DNA from 4 places in the Weizmannia sp. CD-2023 genome. Region 4 is predicted to be linked to each of the others. Evidence: riboswitches for the same ligand, from Rfam matches in the RefSeq annotation. Region 4 holds a riboswitch; each other region holds the start of a gene.

Region 1 (5,875 bases), on a different contig from region 4:
CTGCCGAAAAAGGCCAGCAATATGTCAAAAAACATCCGGAAAAGGCGCTTGCCATTTTGTTAAAACATGAAGATGCCTCCTCACCGCTGGATAAAAATGTGGAAACGAAGAGCCTGCACATTTTACTGCCGAAGATGGACGAGAAAAATAAAACTATTGCCGATCAGGACCCAAAAAAATGGCAAGACGTTTCGGATTGGCTGTACCAGGCAAAAATCACAAAAACACATGTCAATCCCGAAAAGGCTTTTGTCAACTTAGAAAATCAATAAGAAACCAAAATGACCGGAAGTGAAGACAACATTTACTTCCGGTAGCGTTTGAATACGAGGAATCCGGGTGAATGGGGCGGTAAATGTTGGCGTTTGTTAACAACTTCCGGATCTATTCCCGAATTTCAAGCACCGCTCCTTCCTGTAAGAATTCGAAAAAAACCGCAGCTGTATGGTCTGCGGTTTTTTTGCATGGTTTGCCTGTAATTTTTTGATGTGAAGCAGAAGGAAGGCTCACTGCAACTTCGTGAAGAACCCGGCGTAAAACATCAGCCGCCTTTTGCTGAGGCAGGTTAGGAGTAGAAAACGCTGCACCCAGAGCATGCCTGCAAGCCGACAAAATGGGGTCGCTGTCTAGAAAAAGCAGGCGCATGGCCCGGCCTTGAGCAATGAATGGGACTGGTTAATACACCATGCTTTCATCGTGGTAATATTTAAATTCGAGCAAGTTGTTAGAGGGGTCTTGGAGGAAAAATGTCCAATGTTCCTCTTGCTTGCCTCCAAACCGGACCATTTTCTCCTGGAAAAATGGTAAATGGTTTTTCTTTGCAGATTGAAGGGTTTCCTCAAATGCTGCTTTATTCAAAAAAGTAATGCCGAAATGGCGGGGATACATTTTCGGGTTAGAATCTATTTTTTCAGGGCTCAGATGGCAGACAACCTGGTCCCCGAAAAAATTGAAAGTGACCCGGTCATCATACCGGCGCGCCACCTTGCAGCCTAATTTTTCATAGAAATCGGCTGTTTCATCAAGATCTTTGCACGGAATCGCCAAATGAAAAATTTTATCTGTTTCTCTCATGGGAATCTCCTCCAATAAAAAAAGTATCTGATCGCAAACCGAGCCTTAATGTTTCAAGCGCAAGGGCATCCGAAAAAGGGATGTTGGCCAAATTGGCATCCGGACCGAGATGGTGGATAAAAAAAGCCTGGAGCTGCTTGTTGGGCGCTTCGAAAATCAAAGAATCGCGAGGAATCCCGGAGTCCAGGATGGCCGCAAACATCTCCTCCCGTATTTCCCCGTCCCCGTTGCAAATGCCGCTCGTGCCGCTTTCCCTTGCCTCTGTCATCACTTTATATGCGCCTGCTTCTAAATCTTGACTAATCGATTCCAGCCATAACGCGGGCGTATCGGCCATTGATTTGGCAGCATCTTTTGAGCCGACTTCACTTAACACTTTAAACTCCTTTGAAAACTCCGCAATATAGCGGCATTTTTCCGTATTGGACAGCGGCAGGGTGCCATTTGAGATTTCAACATATTCGCATTCAAACCGCCGGCAGTATTGAACGTACCGATCCGTTTTTCCCTGGCTGGCAAACTTTTCAAATAAAGTGCCGCCGAAAAAGAAGGCAATGCCGTTTTGCCTCAAGTGATCTATTTTTTCTTCCAAATGGCGTGAAACGACCGATGTCCCCCAGCCGAATTTGACGAAATCAATATAAGGGGCTGCACTGTTCATGGTATCTTTAAAAAAGTTCAGCGGAATGCCATTGTCAATTAAGATGGTGATTCCGCAATCCCGCGGTTTCTCATTGCGTAAAGGCAGTGTCAAACCATGGTCATTCATCTTCAACCCTCACGATCGTTGGAAATTCTCCTGTTGGATCCATTTTCATCACAAACCCGCAGTCTCTCTCTTTAATGCAAAATTCCAGGTCAGCCGGGTTAAATGCAGGCTGGCCGGGATCAAGAAATTTTTTTGCAACACTGGCATCTACAATCTCCTTGATCACTGATTCCGGCTTTATCGTGCCGGAGCCGGTGAGGATGCTTTCCATGTATAACGCGCATGCCAGGTCATCTTCCCCCGTCGGATGGGAAGCAATCATGTTGATGCGGGCGTTGTCTTTGTCTTTCCATTTGCGCCGGACCCATTTTGCCGTCGTTTTTGCATTCGAAAAGCCGGTAACATAGACTTCCTTTGCGTGAAGGGCGTGAAAAACTGCTTTTACCCCGTTTGTCGATGTTTGTACCAACGTTTTGCCGGCTAACGGCTGTTTGGCGATGGCGGCCGGTGAATGACCAAAATCAAATCCTGGGATCGGAAGGCCGTGCCTTTCGCCCGTGAGCAAAACATGCGGGTATTTGTTTTTGATACGAAAAGCCGTTTCTATTGAGTCAGCCAGCCATATTTCTTTTACGCCGCCCAAAAAGGCATGGTGGGCAACCGTAAACGCGCGGATTACATCGATCACAATATTGGCATCTCCATCTTCCGGCGTCATCTCATTCCCCTGGTAAATGCGGATATTCATCCATTCCCCCCTCATTCTGTGCAAAAGATACATAAAGTATATTGGGGGGACGCTTGATGCGGAACTTGCCACCCTTTTCCTTTTTTAAATGTCCCATCTGTTCAAAAAAGAATTGACTGTACCTGTATTTGATTGTATAATGTTTTCAATGATTTCTAAATAATGATTTGTGCTTCTTATCCAGAGAGGTGGAGGGAAAGGCCCTTTGAAGCCTCGGCAACAGGTTGAAAAACACTGTGCCAATTCCTGCAGACAATCGTCTGAAAGATAAGAGAAGTTGACCATTGTGCGCCGGCTCTTCTTATCTTTGTAAGGAGAGCTTTTTTCGAAGGCGCTTCTCATGGAAAGAAGCGGATTAAAATCCAAGTAAACTTCTATGTCTATTTGGATTAGGATGTCATACATAAATAAACAAATGAAAAGTGCATGCAAACATTGCGAGGTGGAAGATTTGCCGTTAAGTGTACAAAACAGCCCGTTTAGTAAAGAACAGGCGGAAAAGTTAAATGAACTGCTGCAACTATTAACGGATCAGCAAAAATTATGGCTAAGCGGATATTTAACCTATCCGTTTGCCGAACAAGGAACGAATCCCCCGGGAAGTACAGCTGTTGCTGAAAAACCGGTACAGACGGCAACCAAAACGGTTACGCTGCTGTTTGGTTCCGAGACAGGCAATGCCCAGGCGCTTGCCGAAGCATTCGCAGCCAGATTAAAAGAAATGCAGTTTGCCGTATCTTTTTCGGCACTCGATGCGGCCAAGCCGAAAGATTTAAAAAATGCAGGGTATCTGCTCATCATTACAAGCACACAAGGGGAAGGGGACCCGCCCGACAACGCATTGTCTTTCTATGAGCTGATCCACAGCAGAAAAGCCCCAAAACTGGACGGGGTCCCTTTTTCCGTTTTGGCGCTTGGGGACCAGACATATGAGTTTTTTTGCAAGGTCGGAAAAGAGATCGACAAGAGGCTGGAAGAGTTGGGCGGGGAAAGGCTCTATCCGCGGGTGGATTGTGATGTGGATTATGAAGAGGACGCCCGCGAATGGTTTGAAGGGGTTGCAGGCGTGCTCCGGGCATCTGCCTTGCCGGCTTCAACCGCTGCGGATGCCACCCGGCCTGCAAACACCGATTATTCCAAATCCAACCCGTTCCAGGCGGAAGTGTTGGAAAATATCAACTTGAACTGGGAAGGGTCCAATAAAAAAACGCACCATATCGAACTATCCCTTGAAGGGTCCGGTTTTACATTTGAACCGGGGGACAGCATCGGGATTTACCCGGAAAATGATCCGAAACTCGTGGAACGGCTGATCGAAAAGCTCGGCTGGGATCCGGAAGAACCAGTTCCGGTCAATAAAAAAGGGGAAGTGCTGCCGGCCAGGGAAGCATTACTCAGACATTATGAAATTACGAGATTAACAAAACCGCTGCTTCAGCAGGCAGCCGTGCTTTTCGGAAACAAAGCGCTTACGGCTTTGCTTGAAAATGAAGCGGAGGCAAAGGCGTACCTTGAAGGGCGGGGCCTGCTCGATCTTGTCGAGGAATATCCGCCGGAAAAAGTGGAAGTGCAAGCTTTCGTACAAATGCTCCGGAAAATGCCGCCGCGGCTTTATTCGATCGCAAGCAGCTGGAAAGCGAACCCCGATGAAGTCCATCTTGTCATTGCACTGGACTGCTATACAGCAAACGGAAGGGTGCGCGAAGGGGTTTGCTCCGGGCAAATCGCAGGCAGGATAAAACCGGGAGACAAGCTGCCGGTTTATGTCCACCGCAATCCGAATTTCAAACTTCCGGCTGACCCGGATGTGCCGGTGATCATGATCGGGCCGGGAACAGGCGTGGCGCCGTTCCGTTCTTTCCTGGAAGAAAGGGAAGCGGAAGGGATCACCGGACGAACATGGCTGTTTTACGGGGACCAGCATTTTGCGACGGATTTTCTGTATCAGCTTGACTGGCAAAACTGGCTGAAAAATGGCGTGCTCGAACGGATGGATGTGGCTTTTTCGCGCGACCAGGCAGAAAAAATATACGTCCAGCACCGGATGCTTGAAAAAAGCAAAGATTTTTATGCATGGCTTGAAAAAGGCGCCTGTGTGTATGTGTGCGGCGATGAAAAGCAGATGGCCCGCGACGTCCAGGAAACGCTGCTTGAAATTCTTGAAACAGAAGGCAATATGGCGAGGGAAGAGGCAGAGGATTATTTACAGGAAATGCGACGGGCAAAACGATACCAGCGTGATGTGTATTAACAGAGAGGGGCAGGAAGATGGCTGATAAAAAACTTGATCCGCTTGAAACGATAAAAGAAAAAAGCCGGTTTTTAAGAGGGACGATTGCGGAAGGGCTCAAAGATCCACTGACCGGCGCGATATCCGAAGACGATAATAAACTGTTGAAATTTCATGGCAGCTACCAGCAGGACGACCGCGATATCCGCAACGATCGGCGCAAAAAGAAACTGGAGCCGGCTTACCAGTTTATGGTGCGTGTCCGCATTCCGGGCGGTGTTGCGACCCCGGAACAGTGGCTTGTGATGGATGAACTGGCGCAAAAATACGGGAACGGAACGCTGCGTATGACAACCCGGCAGACATTCCAGATGCATGGCATTTTAAAATGGAATTTAAAGCAGGCCATCCGGGAAATGAACGATGCGCTCATGACGACGCTTGCCGCGTGCGGGGATGTGAACCGGAACGTCATGTGCAACCCGAACCCGTACCAGTCGGATGTGCATGCCGAGGTGTATGAATGGGCGAAAAAAACGAGCGACCACTTGTTGCCGCGGACTTCCGCGTATCATGAAATCTGGCTGGAAGATGAAAAAATCATTGATACAAAAGAGCAGGAAGAGGCAGAGCCGCTGTACGGGCCAACGTATTTGCCGCGGAAGTTTAAAATCGGGTTTGCTGTGCCGCCTTCCAATGATGTCGATATTTTTTCACAGGATTTAGGGTTTATCGCCATTTTGAATGAAGGGAAGCTTGAAGGGTTTAATGTCGCGGTTGGCGGCGGGATGGGCATGACCCACGGCGATCCGAAAACATATCCGCAGCTTGCCCGGATCATCGGTTTTTGCACGCCGAACCAGGTGATTGAAGTGGCGGAAAAAGTGGTGTCGATCCAGCGCGACTACGGCAACCGCGCGAACCGGAAAAATGCGCGTTTCAAGTACACCATTGACGCGCGGGGGCTTGAATGGATCAAGGCGGAACTGAATGAACGGCTCGGCTGGGATCTCGGGGAGGCCCGCCCGTTCCATTTTGACCATAACGGCGACCGTTACGGCTGGATCAAAGGCGATGGCAAATGGCATTTGACGTTATTTGTCCAAAGCGGCAG
Region 2 (5,875 bases), on a different contig from region 4:
AATTGGAGTCTCATTTTAATTTAAAATGCGGGCTCCCGTTTATGCTTATATAAGCGGGCCGCCGAGTTTTTCAATGTCATCCGGCACCGAAAATTGCCGGAAATTTTCTTTGAACCGGGCTGCAAGTTCGAACGCTTTTTCACGGTAAGCCTGCTTGTCCGTCCATGTATCTGCCGGATAAAGGACGTCATCTGACACCCCTTCAATATGAACCGGGATGTGTAGCCCGAAAATATCATCCTGCCGTGTTTCGGTATCTTTCAGTTTGCCGTTTATCGCAGCCCGGACCATGGCCCGCGTATCGCTTAATTTCATGCGGGAACCGGTTCCGTACGGGCCGCCTGTCCAGCCGGTATTGACAAGAAATACCTGGACGTTGTGCCTGTCAACTTTCTCGCCGAGCATTTCCGCATAAACGGCGGGCTCAAGCGGCAAGAACGGCGCGCCGAAGCAAGTGGAGAACACGGCTTCCGGGCGCGTGACGCCGCGTTCGGTACCGGCCAGTTTAGAAGTGTAACCGCTTAAGAAATGGTACATGGCCTGCTCTTTTGTCAGCCTGCTGATCGGCGGCAGGACACCGGATGCATCGGCCGTCAGGAATATAATGGTTGACGGATGGCCGGCCATGCCGGAGCGGGCAATATTGCCGATGTTTTCAATCGGGTAAGCAGCCCTTGTATTTTCCGTCAGTGCATTGTTGTCATATTGCGGTTTGCGGGACACCGGATCTACGACCACATTTTCAAGTACGGTCCCAAAACGGATCGCCTGGTAAATTTGTGGTTCTTTTTCTTCCGTAAGCCCGATGCACTTTGCATAGCATCCGCCTTCAATATTGAAGACACCGCTGTCGGACCAGCCGTGCTCATCGTCCCCTATAAGTGCGCGCTCCGGATCGGCGGAAAGCGTCGTTTTCCCGGTCCCGGACAAGCCGAAAAACAGGGCCGTATCGCCGTTTTTCCCAGTATTGGCGGAGCAGTGCATGGGAAGGATGCCTTTTTGCGGCAGCAAGTAATTCATGATGGAAAAAATGCTTTTTTTCATTTCGCCTGCATATTCCGTCCCGCCGATCAAAATTATCCGGCGTTCAAGTGAAATCATGATGAACGCTTCGGAATGCGTGCCGTCAAGCGCCGGGTCTGCCTTAAACAGCGGCGCGGAAAGAATCGTAAATTGCGCATCGTGTTGATAGAGCTCCTCCGCATCCGGCCGGATAAACAATTGATGCGCGAATAAATTATGCCAGGCGAACTCATTCACGGTCTGGATCGGAAGGCGGCTTTTTGGATCGGCACCCGCAAAACCTTTAAACACAAAAATTTCGTCTTTCCCTTTTAAATGCCGGACCATTTTTTCATAAAGCCTGTTGAACACGCCGGGAGAAACCGGCTGGTTGATTTTGCCCCAGTCGACACGGTCTTTTGATTCGGAGTCGACGACAATAAATTTATCTTTCGGTGACCTTCCTGTATATTTTCCTGTTGCAGCAGAAATGGCCCCTTCCGTTGTCAGTACAGCTTCTTTCCGTTCGATAATTTTTTCCATTAATTGTGGCACGGAAAGCTGCATGCGTACGTTTTCCCCCGACAACAAAAACTTTAAATCGTCAGAAGCGCCAATCAGATCCATTTTCATAAACCGCCCCTTTGAATAACTTATTTCACTTTAAACGATATCAGTATAACATATTCATCCGTTTATTACATACTTTTTTCCGGGAAAAATGCAGAGGACAAAGGGGAGAAGGGCGAAAAAATCATTGACAGCGCCTGCTAAATTGCGTATGATTTTACTTTGAACGGATACTCTTATCCCGAGCTGGTGGAGGGACGGGCCCGATGAAACCCAGCAACCCGCCTCTGGAACAGGCAATGCGCTCGCAACGCAGCTGCCGCTTGACTTCCAGGCAAAGGTGCTAACCTGCAGCAAGGATTGTTTCCTTGAACGATAAGAGTGAAAGGCGCGATTGATTGAAGTCAAAACCTTTCCACTCATGATGAATGGGGAAGGTTTTTATTTTTGGCTTTGTACATGAAATGAATCGAGTTTAGGGTATGAGTACCGTTTCCAATATGTAACCATATAAGGAGGAAAAGCGGATGTTAAAAGGACGGCATTTGTTCACATCGGAATCGGTGACGGAAGGCCATCCGGACAAAATTTGCGACCAGATTTCCGATGCCATTTTGGATGCCATTTTAGAAAAAGACCCGAATGCCCGCGTTGCCTGTGAAACTTCCGTCACAACAGGGCTCGTGCTTGTCACGGGGGAAATTTCCACCAATACATATGTGGATATTCCGAAAGTGGTGCGCAAGACCATTAAAGAGATCGGCTATACGCGCGCGAAATACGGGTTTGATGCGGAAACCTGCGCGGTGCTGACATCGATTGACGAACAGTCCGAAGATATTGCGCGCGGCGTTAACCAGGCTTTGGAAGCCCGCGAAGGCGGGATGAGCGACGAAGAGATTGAGGCAATCGGAGCCGGCGACCAGGGCCTGATGTTCGGGTTTGCCTGCAATGAGACAGAAGAGCTGATGCCGCTTCCCATTTCGCTTGCCCACAAGCTTGCCCGCCGTCTTGCTGAACTCCGCAAACAAGAAGTGATCCCGTATTTGCGCCCGGATGCAAAGACACAGGTGACAGTTGAATATGACGAGAACAACCAGCCTGCCCGGATTGATACGATTGTCATTTCAACGCAGCATGATCCTGACACAAGCGCCGGACAAATCCAGGAAGATATGAAAAAATACGTCATTGAACCGGTTGTGCCGGCACACTTGCTCGATGCGGATACAAAGTATTTGATTAATCCGACCGGCCGCTTTGTCATCGGCGGCCCTCAAGGGGATGCGGGGCTGACCGGCCGCAAAATCATTGTCGACACGTACGGCGGCTATGCCCGGCACGGCGGCGGCGCATTTTCCGGGAAAGACCCGACGAAAGTGGACCGTTCCGCTGCTTATGCCGCCCGCTATGTTGCGAAAAATATTGTTGCGGCAGGCCTTGCGGAAAAATGCGAGGTACAGCTTGCGTATGCGATCGGGGTGGCGAAGCCCGTTTCTATTTCCATCGATACGTTTGGGACCGGAAAAGTGCCGGAAAAAGTGCTGATCGAGGCGGTCGAAGCTCATTTTGACCTGCGCCCGGCCGGCATTATCAAAATGCTCGACTTGCGCCGTCCGATTTACAGGCAGATCGCTGCGTACGGGCATTTCGGCCGCGATGATTTGGATGTGCCTTGGGAAAAAACGGACAAAGCCGGGGCGTTGAACGAATTCGCCCGCAATCATATCGGAAAATAATAGGAAAAAGAGCGCGCCTGGTATACAGGCCGCTCTTTTTCATAAAACGGCGGGAATAAGGAATCCTGTTTGCCTCATTTTTAACAAAAACCCTGCAAACTGGCGGAAAACATGCTAAACTATATTACATGTGCAGAATTTGGCCGTCAAATTTTGGCGGAAATGCATTTGTTTTTTAAAGAAATAAATTTACAATAGAGTATATCGAAATGAAGTAGGTGACTTTTTACATGTGCGGATTTATTGGCTGCGTCCATGACCATCCCGTTACATTATCAGACGAAGACAGGCAACAGTTTAAACAGATGAATCATATGATTGAGCACCGCGGCCCGGATGATGAAGGCTTTTATGAAGACGAGCATATCCAGTTCGGTTTCAGGCGCCTGAGCATTATCGATATCGAGGCGGGGCACCAGCCTTTAACATACGAAAACGAACGGTACTGGATTATTTTTAATGGCGAAATTTATAACTATGTTGAATTACGTGAAGAATTGATTAAAGAAGGGATGACATTCGAAACGAATTCGGATACGGAAGTCATTCTTGCCATGTACAGCCGTTACGGCGAAAAAGCAATCGGACGCCTGCGCGGGATGTTCGGGTTTGCGATCTGGGATAAGCAGGAACAAACGCTGTGCGGCGCGCGTGACCCGTTCGGCATTAAACCGTTCTTCTATTATGAAGACGGCGATAAAATGTATTTCGGTTCTGAAAAGAAAAGCATTTTGCTTGCCATGGAAAAACCAGAACTGAATTATGATGCTGTCCAATATTATTTAACCTACCAATTTGTGCCCGAACCTTTCACCATGACAAAAGGCATCCGGAAACTTGAACCGGGCCATTATTTTGTGAAAAAAATTGGCAAACCGATGGAAATCAAACGATATTGGAAAGCATCCTTCCACCCGGTTCATAAAAGCGAGGACGAATTTATTCAAGAAGTGCGTGACGTAATGATTGATTCGGTGAAAGTCCATATGCGCAGCGATGTACCGGTTGGCGCATTCCTGTCGGGTGGGATCGATTCCTCGATTACGGCATCGATTGCAAAACAGTTCCATCCGGGCATTAAAACATTCTCCGTCGGCTTCGAACGCGACGGCTACAGCGAAATTGATGTGGCCAAAGAAACGGCGGAAAAACTCGGGGTTGAAAATATCAGCTATGTGATCACGCCGGAAGAATACATGAAAGAACTGCCAAAAATCATTTGGCATATGGACGATCCACTCGCAGATCCTGCCTGTGTGCCCCTTTATTTTGTGGCGCGTGAAGCAAGAAAGTACGTGACCGTTGTTCTGTCTGGCGAAGGCGCGGATGAATTGTTCGGCGGCTATAATATTTACCGTGAACCGCAGTCGCTTGAAGTTTTTGATAAAATTCCGGCTGCCGGAAAATCTATTTTGAAAGCTTTGGCGAAAGTGTTGCCGGAAGGGGTAAAAGGAAAAAGCTTTATCGAACGCGGCGTCACGCCAATGGAAGACCGTTATATTGGCAATGCGAAAATGTACACCGAAGAAGAAAAACGCGACTTGCTGTTGACTTATAACAACAGCCTTGACTACCGTGACATCACAAAGCCGCTGTACAATGAAACAAAAGGCTATGATCCGGTTAACCGGATGCAATATATCGATATCCATACGTGGATGCGCGGCGATATTTTGCTGAAGGCGGACCGGATGACGATGGCCCATTCACTTGAACTGCGTGTGCCGTTTTTGGATAAAGAAGTGTTCCGGGTCGCTTCGCAAATTCCGGCGAGCTTAAAAACGTCTCATAACACAACGAAGTATGTTTTGCGTAAAGCGGCAGAAGGCATTGTGCCGGAACATGTGCTGAATCGGAAAAAACTCGGGTTCCCGGTCCCGATCCGCCACTGGCTGAAAGATGAAATGCATGATTGGGCGGCAGAGATCATCAAAACGAGCCCGACCGATGACATCATCAACAAACAATATGTACTGAAGCTCTTGGAAGACCATTGTGCAGGCAAGCTCGATTACAGCCGGAAAATCTGGACCGTGCTCATTTTCATGCTCTGGCATGCCGTGTATATGGAAGACAAGTACGATTTCCAAAAAGGCGCACAAGGGCGGCTTGCCGGCGCTTCGCTGTAATCTCCAAAAAATCGATTCACAATCGGGAAAATAACCGGGTAAAGTTGTCCGCAAAATGAGCGGACAGGAGGTTTTTCCGTCTTCAAAAGGGGATGGAATTGTGAAATGGTCCGGTGTTCGTTCAGCGTTTCACAGTAAGAAAGCTGGGACAAAAAAGGGGGGTCTGGCCCCGCTTCCGTGTAATCGGAAACGGGGGCAGGCCCCTTTATCGTATAACGCTTTTTTCGTATATGCCTGGTAAGCTTTGCATTTATCCCGGTTCGCAGCATGGCTTTTTTTGTTCATTTTTTCGCTTGTTTGCGGCTTAAAACAGTGCGGCTGCCGATGCTTTTAAAGAAGGCGTTATTTTTGTCCCCGCCGGTAACCTTTGTCAGCGCCCGACGGAATTTTTATAGTACTGTGCTTTTTCGGCATATTCGCGGACGATGCGGCGCA
Region 3 (5,875 bases), on a different contig from region 4:
GTATGAAAAAGCCTGCTCAAAATCGGCAATCAGATCATCCGGATTTTCGAGGCCAACCGATAAGCGCAACAAGCTGTCGGAGATGCCGCGTTTTCTTCGGTCCTCAGGCGGCATTGCGGCGTGGGACATTTTTGCCGGATAGGACAGAATCGATTCCACAGCGCCGAGGCTGACGGCAAAGACCGGGATTTTTACATGGCTGACGAATGCCCGGAGCGCTTCCTCATCTTCCAGTTCAAACGACAATACCGCGCCCGGCCCTTGTGCCTCCAGCTTTTGCAACGCATGCTGCGGATGGTGCCCGAGCCCCGGATAATACACGTTTCGTACAAGCGGATGCGCATCAAGAAAATGTGCAATTTTCACCGCTGACTGCTGTGATTGGAGCAGCCGCACATGCAACGTTTTCAACCCGCGCAAAACGAGCCATGCATCCTGGACGCCGAGCACCGCCCCGAATGAATTTTGCAAAAAGCCGAGGCGCGCTGCCAATGCTTCATCTTTTACAACTGCAAGCCCGGCGACGACATCGCTGTGCCCCGCTAAAAATTTCGTCGCGCTGTGCAGCACGATATCCGCCCCGAGTTCAAGCGGACGCTGCAGGGCAGGCGTTAAAAAGGTGTTGTCGACAAAGGTGAGCGCCCCGGTTGCCTTTGCCAGTTCACTCACCGCCCGGATATCCGTCACTTTTAAAAGCGGGTTTGAAGGGGTTTCTACATAAAAAGCTTTCGTGTTCGGGCGGACGGCCTGCCGCACTTCTTCAAGGTTGGTCATATCCACAAATGTATGTTCAATACCAAGCCGTGTCAGGACTTCCGTCACCATCCGGAACGTGCCGCCGTACACATCCTCGGTGATCACAACATGGTCGCCCGCCGACAAAAGCAGAAACGCCGTTGAAATCGCCGCCATCCCGGAAGCAAACGCGAAACCTTTGGCGCCGCCTTCGAGTTCGGCTATGACATCCTCGAGCGCTTCCCTCGTCGGATTGAGCGAGCGGCTGTAATCGTATTTGCCGAACTGGTCAATGTCCGCCTGGTGGTATGTCGAAGCATGCTGGATCGGCACACTCACCGCACCGGTCGCCGGGTCAATTTTGTGGCTGTTATGTAAAAGCCTCGTTTGAAAAGAATAATCTTCATTTGTCATCGTGTTTGCACCCCTTCGTGAATGTTGGCAAAAGCTTTTTCAATATCTGCAATCAAATCGCGGTCATCTTCAATTCCGACTGAAAAGCGCAAAAGGCAGTTGTCCACGCCTGAGGCAATCCGTTTTTCTTCCGGAATGTCGGCATGCGTCTGTGTAGCCGGGTAAGTGATAAAACTTTCCGTCCCGCCGAGGCTTTCGGCAAATGTAATCAAAGACAGGCCGCGTAAAAACGGGTCAACCCATGATTCTTCTTTTACACGGAAAGAAAGCATCCCGCCGCGTCCAGGATACAGCACATCTTTTACGTCCGGATGCGCGCTTAAAAAGGCCGCCACAGCTTTTGCATTCTTTTCGTGTTTTTCCATCCGGAGCGCCAGCGTTTTCATGCCGCGCATCAGAAGCCACGAATCAAACGGGCTGAGTGTGGCGCCGGCGCCGTTATGGTACAAGAAAAGCTTGTCGCAAAGTTCAGCGCCCTTTGCCACGATCAGCCCAGCCAGCACGTCGTTATGCCCGCCAAGATATTTCGTTGCGCTGTGGACCACAATATCAGCGCCTTCTTTGATCGGCCGCTGCAAAAGCGGAGTATAAAAAGTATTGTCCACGATCAGCAGGATTCCGTGCCTTTTCGCAATTTCAGCCACAGCGCCGATATCCGTCTGCTGCATGAGGGGGTTTGTCGGTGTTTCGAGAAAAATGGCTTTCGTTTTCGGGGTGATTTCTTTTTCAATATTTTCCGGGTTGCACGTATTCACGTAATTACAACAAAGCCCCCATTTTTTATACCCCTGCTCCAGCAGGCGGTAGGTGCCGCCGTATAAATCATCACTCACAATCCACTCATCGCCGGCCTGGAACAAAGATAAAACAGTGAAAATCGCAGCCATGCCGGAACTGCACGCAAACCCGCGGTCCCCGCCCTCCAGATCCGCAATCGCTTCTTCCAGCAACTGGCGTGTCGGGTTGCCGGTACGGGAATAATCGAAACCGGTCGACTGCCCAATGCCTTCGTGGTGGTAAGCGGTAGAAAAATAAACAGGCGGGTTCACCGCACCTGTCACGCGGTCACTGCGGTTTCCGATCTGTGCAAGTTTTGTTTCTGTACGATACATGATGGACACTCCCTCACTTAAAATCAAAAAGCCTTCTCCAATAAGAAGAAGGCCATTCTTTTCGTGCATGAACCATCTTCTTATCTTTCAAGTTATGGATCCCATAACTTGCAGGACTTAGCACCTTTTCAACGCGTAAAAGCATTGAAGGTTGCTGAGGCTTCATCGGGCCATTCCCTCAACCTCTCTTGATAAGAAAACACCAATATGAAATTTGCCATAAACGCCACAAAAGGCATACACAACGGACATAAAAAATGCTTACGTTCAATTTATCCCTTTTTTTCGGATTCGTCAAGCTTTTTTAAAAAATTTTCAATTTAAATTTTGTTTTTCTTATGGACAATCAATATGGTGAGAAAATAAAACAGCAAAGATGAAAGGAGAAGCGTAATGACCCCGTCTGTAGTATTCGTGACCCTTTTATTTTAATAGGCCACTGAACCATTGTCACCGAAATCTTTGTGTGGTATCCCCGAAAAGAAGCAGACAGCTGCTGTGTAAATATTGGCGGTAAACACCAAAAAAAGCGGTATTCTTTATGAATCCGCTCTGTCCAATATCTTGTTATTTTGCCTATATAGTCTGGATCAAATCCTGAATATGGAGCATGGCAACTGGTTTCTGGCCGGCAACAACCGGCAGCACCTTGAAAGCGCGGTCTTCCATTATTCGCAATGCTTCCGCTGCCAGCTGGTGCTCACTGACGCAAACCGGATATTTTGTATACAGGTCTGCCACTTTTTTATCCAGTACTTCATGGCCGTTTAAAAGCTCGCGCCGGATATCGCCATCCGTTAAAATGCCGGCAAGCCGGCCCTGCTTATCAATGACCGAGACAGCCCCCGTCCCCGCTTCCGTCATCATAAATAATGCTTCCTTTATGCCGGTATCCATTCTGGCAACCGGGTTCATGCTTTTGCGTTTAGCCACATGGCCAACTGTTAGAAGCAAACGCCTGCCAAGCGAGCCGCCGGGATGGAAGAGCGCAAAGTTTTCAGGTTTAAAATCCCTTGCCTTTAAAAGGGCAACCGCAATCGCATCCCCGAGCGCAAGCGTGACGGTTGTCGTAGAAGTCGGCGCAAGGCCGAGCGGGCACGCTTCCTCAACTTCCCCGATATCCATCACCAGATTCGAACACCGTGCCAGTGCTGACTTGCGTGAACCAGAAATGGCAATCATTTTTGCGCCGATCCTTTTGATGGAAGGGATCATATTTAATATTTCCGGCGTTTCCCCGCTGTTGGAAATGGCAATTAGGATGTCTTTTTTTGTTATTTTTCCAAGATCGCCGTGCAGTGCTTCTCCCGGGTGAAGGAAAAATGCCGGGGTACCGGTGCTTGCAAATGTGGAAGCAAGTTTCCGCCCGATGGTGCCCGATTTCCCCATTCCCGTAAAAATGACTCTCCCTTCGCACGCCAATATCATTTCAATACCTTCATTTATCCGGAAATTTATCCGGTCTTTCAGCTTTAAAATCTCATTGGCCTCTTTTTCCAGCACTTCACGGACGCTTTCGACATAATTGATGCTTCGTCTGAAATCTTTTAACATCATTTTCACCTCCATTAATGGATGTTTGCCGCTGTTTGTTCTTTTATCATGCGATCAATTTCTATCATTGGCTTTAACATTTCTTCAAGATCATCCAGTTTTACCATATTCGGGCCATCCGACCAGGCTTGTCCCGGATCGGGATGGGCTTCCAGAAACAACGCATCGATCCCGCAAGCCGCCGCTGCCCTTGCGAGATACGGGACAAGCGCTCGCTTTCCGCCTGTTGAAGTGCCGTTTCCGCCCGGGATTTGGACACTGTGGGTGGCGTCAAACGCGACCGGATACCCTAATCTGCGCATTTCCGGAAGTGCGCGCATATCCACCACCAGGTTATTGTAGCCGAATGTCGAACCGCGTTCCGTAAGGAGAATTTTTTCAGTGCCGGATTCCTCCAGTTTTTGAATGACGTTTTTCATATCCCAAGGCGCCAAAAACTGCCCTTTTTTGACATTCACGATTTTGCCCGTCGCGGCAGCGGCGAGCAGCAAATCAGTCTGGCGGCAAAGGAATGCGGGGATTTGCAGCATGTCGAGCACTTCCCCGGCTGCTTTTGCCTGGTGCGGCTCATGAATATCGGACGTGACCGGCATGCCAAATGCATTTTTAATACGATCAAGTATTTCGAGCCCTTTTTCCAGTCCCGGGCCCCTTTTGGAAAAAATGGATGATCGGTTGGCTTTGTCGAAAGAAGCTTTAAAAACGAAAGGAATGCCGAGTTTTCCGGCAATGGTTTGAAGGGTTGCGGCTGTTTCCATGGCCATTGTTTCACTTTCAATCACGCACGGGCCGGCAATCAATACGAACGGCAGAGATGGGCCGAAAGCTATCCGGCTGTTCAGTTGGACTGTTTTCATTTGCTCACTCCTCATTTTTAAGTTTTCACGTGTCTTTACTCCTTCTGCTGCAGGTTACAAATATTATCCTTTAGGAAACCGCACAGGGCAAGGAATATGTAAAGAGTATTCACAAACTTTTTTCATTTTTATGTAGGGTTATCTCCAGGAAATATCAAGCACAAAACCGGACAAGTTTTGTGCTTGATAACGCGGATGGCGGGTAAAATCTCCTTCGGGGAAATGGCTGGGAAAATATTCCTCTTATAAATGGTAGCTGCATGGGGCTCAATTATTTTATAAATGCCATTAACTCATCAGCCGTTTTGCTTTTGATGATTTTTTGCACAACAGACCTGTTTTCGATAATTGAAATGAGCTTTTTATACATATCATCTAAATCCGCTTGCGTGCCTTCTTTAATATTTAACAAGCAAACAAATTGAACCATTTGCTGATCATGCCAATGAATAGGGCTTTTTAGTGTGCATACTGTCCAAAACGTTTCCTTCGTTACGGGCACCATTGGATGGGGAATGGCTACGAGATTCCCAAAACAGGTTGGCGTAATCGACTCCCTTTCTAAAACAAGGTTTACATAATCCCTTGGTACAAGCTTTTGCTTATATAGTTCATCACATAAAAATCGAATCACACTTTCCTTATCCTGCAATTCCAGTTGGAGGAAAATTCTTGAAGGATGCAAATATTTCTCTGCCACATTTTGCGTCCTAGATAAAAAACAATTTATAGCTTGAATGTCCTTGTCTTCCAAAAAAGTATTCACAACTTGGACCGGGACGTCAAAATCCTCCTTTATAGGGACAGTGCTAATGATCAGATCAATGAAAGATAAATCATAGGATGATAAATTGTAATAATTAATGGTATCGGCAATTTCAATTTCTTGGCCATACAAATTTTGCAATCGGTAGGAGAGCAATTTTGCGCTCCCTACGCCCGATGCGCAAACGATGAGTACTTTTTTTATTTTTTTCTTGTTTAATTTCATCCGTTCTAGCGCAACACCAATATGCAGCGCAATATAGGCAATTTCATCTTCAACCACTTCCATTTGCAAATACTTTTCTATACATTTGCTGGCAATAATGGCGCCTTCAAACGCGGCCGGGTATTTTTTCTTTATATCGTTTAATAACGGATTCCGGATATTCATTTTATACCGCAATCGGTTCATTGCAGGACGGATATGCAACGTTAACG
Region 4 (5,875 bases):
CCGGCACCTTTTAAACTGCATCGCCCCAAAAAGTCCGGGGTGCACAATAGAAAACACCGCAGGCTTGACTGGGTAAAAATCCCGTGATCTCAAATAAAATCCTCTGCGCCCAACGCTTCTTTTGCCCGAACGGCCAATGCGTCCGCCATATCCGGATGGCAGCCGAGATACCGTGCCAGCCGGATATCATATCCTTCCCGCTGCAGCATGCCCACTTTCTTTTCCAGCGACCGGACGAGCACGCCGGTAAACCAAAGATAAGGGGCCACAACTACCGGGTGCCCGGTTGCGGTCAGCTCCTTCAGCGCATCATCAAAACGAGGCTCAAGCACTGCCAAATAAGCCGTTTTGATCTGTTCTGTCCCCAATTGCGCACGCAACCCGGCAGCAATTTTTGCAAAATCGCACAGTGTTTCCGGGTTGCGGCTGCCGCGTCCAACAAGCAGAATCCAGGCACCCGGAGGCATGCCGGTTTCCAAAATATTTTCTGCCAAAATTTCGATGATCCGGTCCCCGACACCGAGCGGGCGGCCGTACGTAAACACAATATGCGGATAACGCTGTTTCGCTTCCCGGATCGCGCGCGGGATATCCTCATAATAATGCCCGGCACTCAGCAGCAATACCGGCACAACAGCAATGCGCCCTGCGCCGCCCCGGACAAGCGCATCAATCCCTGCCGCAATATCCGGTTCCGCAATTTCCAGATAGCAAATTTCCTGGAGATCCGCATCCACCTGCGCCATTGCTTGCCGGATCGTCGCTGTTGCTTCCCGGGCGGTTTCAGGCACACGGCTGCCATGGCTGACATATAAAACGCCTTGTTTCATACCCGTTCACCCGGTACAGGCCGGAGCAGCAGAAAGCTGTTCAAACCATTTTAACTCTTCGCGCAGTTTTACCACTTCTCCGATGATCAAAAGCGATGGGTTGCGCAGCCCAGCCGCCTTTTCACTTAAATTTCCAAGCGTGCTGACCGCGGTTTCCTGTTTTTCAGTCGTGCCCCAGCGGATTAGTGCAGCCGGCATGTCCGGTGATTTGCCGTGCTTTATCAGTTGCGCACAGATGAGTGGCAGATTTTTCACGCCCATATAAATGCAAAGTGTATCAATTCCCGCATATTTGGACCAATACGCATCAAGATCTTCGCCTTTTTTCGTGACGCCCGCGATAAAAGCAACGGATGTACTGAGCCCGCGGTGGGTGAGCGGAATGCCGGCATAGGCGGGCACAGCGGAACCGGCTGTAATTCCCGGCACGATTTCAAACGGAATATGTTTTTGCACCAGGACTTCCGCTTCCTCCCCGCCTCTACCGAATATAAACGGATCACCGCCCTTTAAACGGACAACCGTTTTTCCTTGGTTAGCAAATTTCACAAGCAGGTGGTTGATCATATCCTGCGTCATCGTATGGGCATCCGGTTTTTTCCCGCAGTAGACAAGTTCTGCATCCGGCCTTGCCTCTTTTAACAGGTCCGGATTCACCAGCCGGTCATATAAAATGACATCCGCTTCCCGGATCAGGCGCAATCCTTTCACTGTAATCAGCTCCGGATCGCCGGGTCCTGCCCCGACTAAATATACTTTTCTCATTTCTTCACCTGCTTTAAACTTAATCGGACTCGTTGTTTTGGTTGATGCGAGCACTTGAACAATCCTAGTCTGGATTGGCTACAAGCGGGCACCTGAAAAAGCTGGCTGCTTTTGCCGCTAGAGCTTGCTGAACGGGTCCAATTCTGCGTTTGTACCCAATTTATCAGCAAGCTCCATCTCAAAATATAAAAGAATCCATCTTCGAAAATGCGATTTTATCTTCTCTATACGCTGAATCAGCTTCCAAGTGCAATTTTTTCCCTGGTTTTTTCATAAAACCGATTTGTATATAAATTTTTGCCGCATTCTTACCAAATCTAGGAATTTTGTAAAATGAACGAAATCTTGTCATGCAGACTGATGCTTACTCTTATTACCTATGTCATTTTATATAGCAGCCTTATTTTTTCTGAACCGTATGCAGCCCGCATTCGGTTTTATTAAAGCCCGCCCATCTTCCTGCTCTTGAGTCGCTGTTTCCGACAGCACGTGTGCACGGGAAGCAGCCGATGCTCGGATATCCCTGGTCGTGCAATTCGTTATATGGAAGATTGTTAGACCGGATATAGTTCCAAACATCATCCCATGTCCAATGAATCAGCGGGCAAATTTTAATCGAATGGAACCTTTCATCTTTATTGACAAAATTCGTTTTTGCCCTTGTCGGCGATTGCTCCCGCCGTAAGCCGGATATCCAGGCCGCCGCTCCCTGCAGCGTTTCTTCAAGCGGCTTGATTTTCCGGATATAGCAGCATTGGTCCGGATCCCTTTTCCAAAGGGCAGATCCGTATTGCGCCGCCTGTTCATCAAGCGTAAGCGACGGTTTTTTCATTTGTATATTTAAAGCCGGATATTTCTTTTTCACTTTTTCAATCAATTCGTAAGTCTGCGGAAAGTGCAGGTCGGTATCCAAAAATACGATATCCGCATCTTCTCTGACTTTCGAAATGAGATCAATCAGCACCATTCCTTCTGCGCCGAAACTGCACGCATATACCACTGATTTGCCGTACGTGCCATATGCCCACTGCAAAATTTCCAATGCGCCCTTCGTTTCATCTTCCGGCACGAACGCTGCGAACGGATCCGACGTAAACTGTTCATATGTGAGCCGCGTTTGCTCCACTCTATTCCCTTCTTTCGCATTCGATTACTAAGGATTAAACGACAAAAATCTTCTTACCCTGAAGTAAGAAGATATCCATTCCCGGGAAATCTTCTTATCTTTCAGGCCACCACCTGCAGGAATTGGCACAGTGCCCATTTCCGGACCTGCTGCCGAGGCTTCACAGGGCCCTTCCCTCCACCTCTCTTGATAAGAAAATAACAATATATAAGCTTGAAGTTTATTGTATACCTTCTTATGCTATTCGTCAACGAAAAATTCTGATAAAGAAAATCAGGCCCATTTTCAAGAAAAATGTTTATATGTCGGTTTTTGATCCTCATTTGATGGAAAAGGTTTCCAACTGACCCTTCATTTTTTGGCTAGCTTCCTTGGGCTTTTCTTCAAAATTTTGCTTCTGTACCAGATTGGTCATTCATCTTTAAACTTGCGGATGTCCTCAGTCGTACCAGGCTCAAATCTGTGCTTCATCTCACCCGGATTTCTGCAGCATCTTTTTAAAAAGGAGCAACAGCTACCTTTTACCATAGAGGTCTTTCCTTATTATCAAACGAATAAACATAAGGCATCGTAAGAATCAAACAAACCCAAATAATGACGATTAGTGTTATGAATGCAACTTTTGGAATGCCCAATATCATCAGTCCAAATGATACGAAAAGGCAAAGTAGAGAAAGATAACCAACTTTATTTCGAAACTTCATACTTGGATATAACTTGGCTGTACAATTTGGACATTCCATGGTTTGGTCAAACTTCCATAGTCTCTTAAAAATATAAATCCACTTAAATTGATGGTTACAATTCAAACATTTTGGCAGGCTCATTAAATTTCACCTTCCTTTTCATTGATTCTAACATAAAATTCAATTTATTTTTTATATTAACAACTATGGTTTGGAAAAGTCTTCTTTTTCAGTGCGTTTTCCAACCTGCGGGGGTAAACTACATATATCAATTGACACAGACTGAATGAAGGCAAAGCGAGGTGGAAAAATGATTCATTTGGACAAGCATCATGACCCCTGGACAAACGGCATACTGCTGCGCCAACTTTCACGCAGGACAGTCCAGCCGGGTACCCTGATCCGGGAGAATGAAGCACTTTTTCAACAGTACTGTCAGCCGGAATTTCACAAACCGTTTTCCCTTTCACGGTTGCTGCTGAACCGGCGATATCCGGTTGAACCGTATAAAACGCTTGCAGATCAGAACGGCCTTGTGTACCCGGAATGGAAAACGATATTGGATCAAGCGTACAGCCGTCTGCTGGCTGTGGCATCCCGTACAGTCAATGTGGCAGATTACGGTGCGGTCGGCGATGGAAAAACCGACTGCACAGCGGCTTTCCAAAAAGCATTGGGAAACGGCCGGGTGAAAGTGATCGTACCGAATGGTGTTTTTCTAGTAAAGGGGCTTAAGCTGCCTTCATGGACATGCCTTTGCGGCAGCGGAAAAGGCGTAACCATCATCAAACTCCATCCGCATGCACCGAAAAAAACGCGTCTCATCCAAAATGCCCATTTTCATCGTGGCAATCACCATATATCGGTGGAGGGGCTCACGCTCGATTGGAATGTCGAAAGGCTCGGGCAAGAGGAAAGAACGGCGGCAGGAAATAACCGTTCAAGCTGCCTGACTTTTGCGCACGTCACGTTCGGCTGGGTGAAAAATGTGGAGGCGGTGGGGGCCGGACTGCACGGTTTTGATGTATCCTCTGCCCGTTATCATTATTTGGGAGACGGCTTTCTCGCCCCAGGAAGGAGCCGCTATATCTGGCTGGACGGGCTCACGGCAAGCGGATTCGGTGATGACGGGATTACCACCCACCATAGCGACTATTGTTTTATTTCAAATTCTTTCTGTTACAACCCAAGTGGAAGGGCCCACAAAAAAGGGTTTTCCAACTCCAATGGCATTGAGATTGATGACGGCTCGCGCCATGTATGGCTTTGCAATAATGCATCAAGCGGCTGTTTCGGAGGTGTTGAAATCAAAGCCCACCACAATGCATCGGCTGCTTCTCATGTGCATTTGTATGGCCATCTTTCTGTCCGCGACAACCGCTCTTTTAACTTCCGGCATATCGGCCACCATAAAGGCAAAGATGCCGATTCGAAAAGCGCGAACCATATTGTGGCGGCCAATCTAGTTTCTGTCGCACCGGTGTTTACGGATTTATATGAAGGTTCAACGCCGCGCAGCCTCGTTGTTTCCGCTTACCGAAACGTTGTAATTAACGGGCTGACTGCGCTTGGCGACCCGGATTATGATTTCAAGGGAAATCCTGTTGTCGCCATCCAGTACCGCGCAAAAAATGTTATTTTGAAAAATGTAGAAATCAGCGGGTTTCAAAATGCAAAACGGATCAGGGGCAAAGACAAATGCGTACTGCTGTAATGCTTGGATTGTTCATAAATAAAGAGAGAATCTAAGCAAGACTTGCCGAATGAATCGGATAATAGCTTCTTATCCGATTCACCCTGCAAGTCCAGCCTTCATGTTTGCCACCAATAGAAGCGATATCTGCAAAAAAGGGGATGAAATGGCTTTCGAGTGCAAAGTTTTTTCTACATCTTTTTGAAACCCTTGCATTTAAAGTTCGGCAAAACCCTTGGGATCCTTGCCCGTCCGAGATTTTGCTGATTCAGCAAGCCCTGGATCCTTCCTTTTCATCATCGTTTGAAGATCATTTCCCGGGGAAACTTGGTGTCTTTTGTCATGAATGCGGGCGTGGAAAGACATTTCTATACAAAGTTTTTGCCGACTTTGCGCCCCTTCTCGAGTAAAAGACATTTTGTCTTCCTTGATGCCAATGCCCGGAAATTTGTTGTGACATGTCTTTCATAGCACTCGTGCCAGTAATGTTATCGCAATTTTTCTCTCATTAAGTTGCGAATACTTTTCCCGACCAATTGTGTTATTTTCCTTTCACCATAAAGGACGCTTTCCCGGGAAATTTGTTGCCTTTTGTCTTTTTAAAGACCTCTAAAAAACATTGGGACCATCGTACGGATCCTTTTTTGTCTTTTTGAAGGCTTCTAAAGGACACTTGGACCACTACCCAGATCCTTTTTGTCTTTTTGAGCATCTTAAAAAGACATTTTGGCTCGATCCCCACTCCTTTTTGTCTTTTTGAAGGCGTCTAGGGGAC

What was found. A riboswitch is a leader RNA that binds a small molecule or an ion and turns the genes downstream of it on or off. The one in region 4 is predicted to bind S-adenosylmethionine.
Region 1: linked by a shared signal. The riboswitch ahead of P9687_RS09640 (assimilatory sulfite reductase (NADPH) flavoprotein subunit) and the one ahead of P9687_RS08165 (phosphoadenylyl-sulfate reductase) in region 4 are both predicted to bind S-adenosylmethionine.
Region 2: linked by a shared signal. The riboswitch ahead of metK (methionine adenosyltransferase) and the one ahead of P9687_RS08165 (phosphoadenylyl-sulfate reductase) in region 4 are both predicted to bind S-adenosylmethionine.
Region 3: linked by a shared signal. The riboswitch ahead of P9687_RS15580 (methionine biosynthesis PLP-dependent protein) and the one ahead of P9687_RS08165 (phosphoadenylyl-sulfate reductase) in region 4 are both predicted to bind S-adenosylmethionine.

What each region holds. Positions count from the first base shown of each region.
Region 1 is NZ_JARTJQ010000069.1:6,477-12,351, reverse strand. Features, by position in the region: gene P9687_RS09660 (ABC transporter substrate-binding protein) at 1-272, shown strand, start outside; gene P9687_RS09655 (VOC family protein) at 676-1,074, opposite strand; gene P9687_RS09650 (phosphosulfolactate synthase) at 1,058-1,843, opposite strand; gene P9687_RS09645 (2-phosphosulfolactate phosphatase) at 1,836-2,531, opposite strand; SAM riboswitch class I at 2,705-2,805, shown strand; gene P9687_RS09640 (assimilatory sulfite reductase (NADPH) flavoprotein subunit) at 2,926-4,782, shown strand; gene cysI (assimilatory sulfite reductase (NADPH) hemoprotein subunit) at 4,800-5,875, shown strand, end outside.
Region 2 is NZ_JARTJQ010000002.1:14,965-20,839, reverse strand. Features, by position in the region: gene pckA (phosphoenolpyruvate carboxykinase (ATP)) at 46-1,635, opposite strand; SAM riboswitch class I at 1,806-1,954, shown strand; gene metK (methionine adenosyltransferase) at 2,100-3,311, shown strand; gene asnB (asparagine synthase (glutamine-hydrolyzing)) at 3,542-5,440, shown strand; gene P9687_RS00225 (gamma carbonic anhydrase) at 5,811-5,875, opposite strand, start outside.
Region 3 is NZ_JARTJQ010000107.1:21,391-27,265, reverse strand. Features, by position in the region: gene metC (cystathionine beta-lyase) at 1-1,149, opposite strand, end outside; gene P9687_RS15580 (methionine biosynthesis PLP-dependent protein) at 1,146-2,261, opposite strand; SAM riboswitch class I at 2,339-2,459, opposite strand; gene P9687_RS15575 (KpsF/GutQ family sugar-phosphate isomerase) at 2,838-3,815, opposite strand; gene kdsA (3-deoxy-8-phosphooctulonate synthase) at 3,830-4,672, opposite strand; gene P9687_RS15565 (BglG family transcription antiterminator) at 4,944-5,875, opposite strand, start outside.
Region 4 is NZ_JARTJQ010000059.1:24,072-29,946, reverse strand. Features, by position in the region: gene P9687_RS08175 (sirohydrochlorin chelatase) at 90-830, opposite strand; gene cobA (uroporphyrinogen-III C-methyltransferase) at 837-1,595, opposite strand; gene P9687_RS08165 (phosphoadenylyl-sulfate reductase) at 1,996-2,721, opposite strand; SAM riboswitch class I at 2,813-2,917, opposite strand; gene P9687_RS08160 (TIGR04104 family putative zinc finger protein) at 3,243-3,548, opposite strand; gene P9687_RS08155 (glycosyl hydrolase family 28-related protein) at 3,718-5,121, shown strand.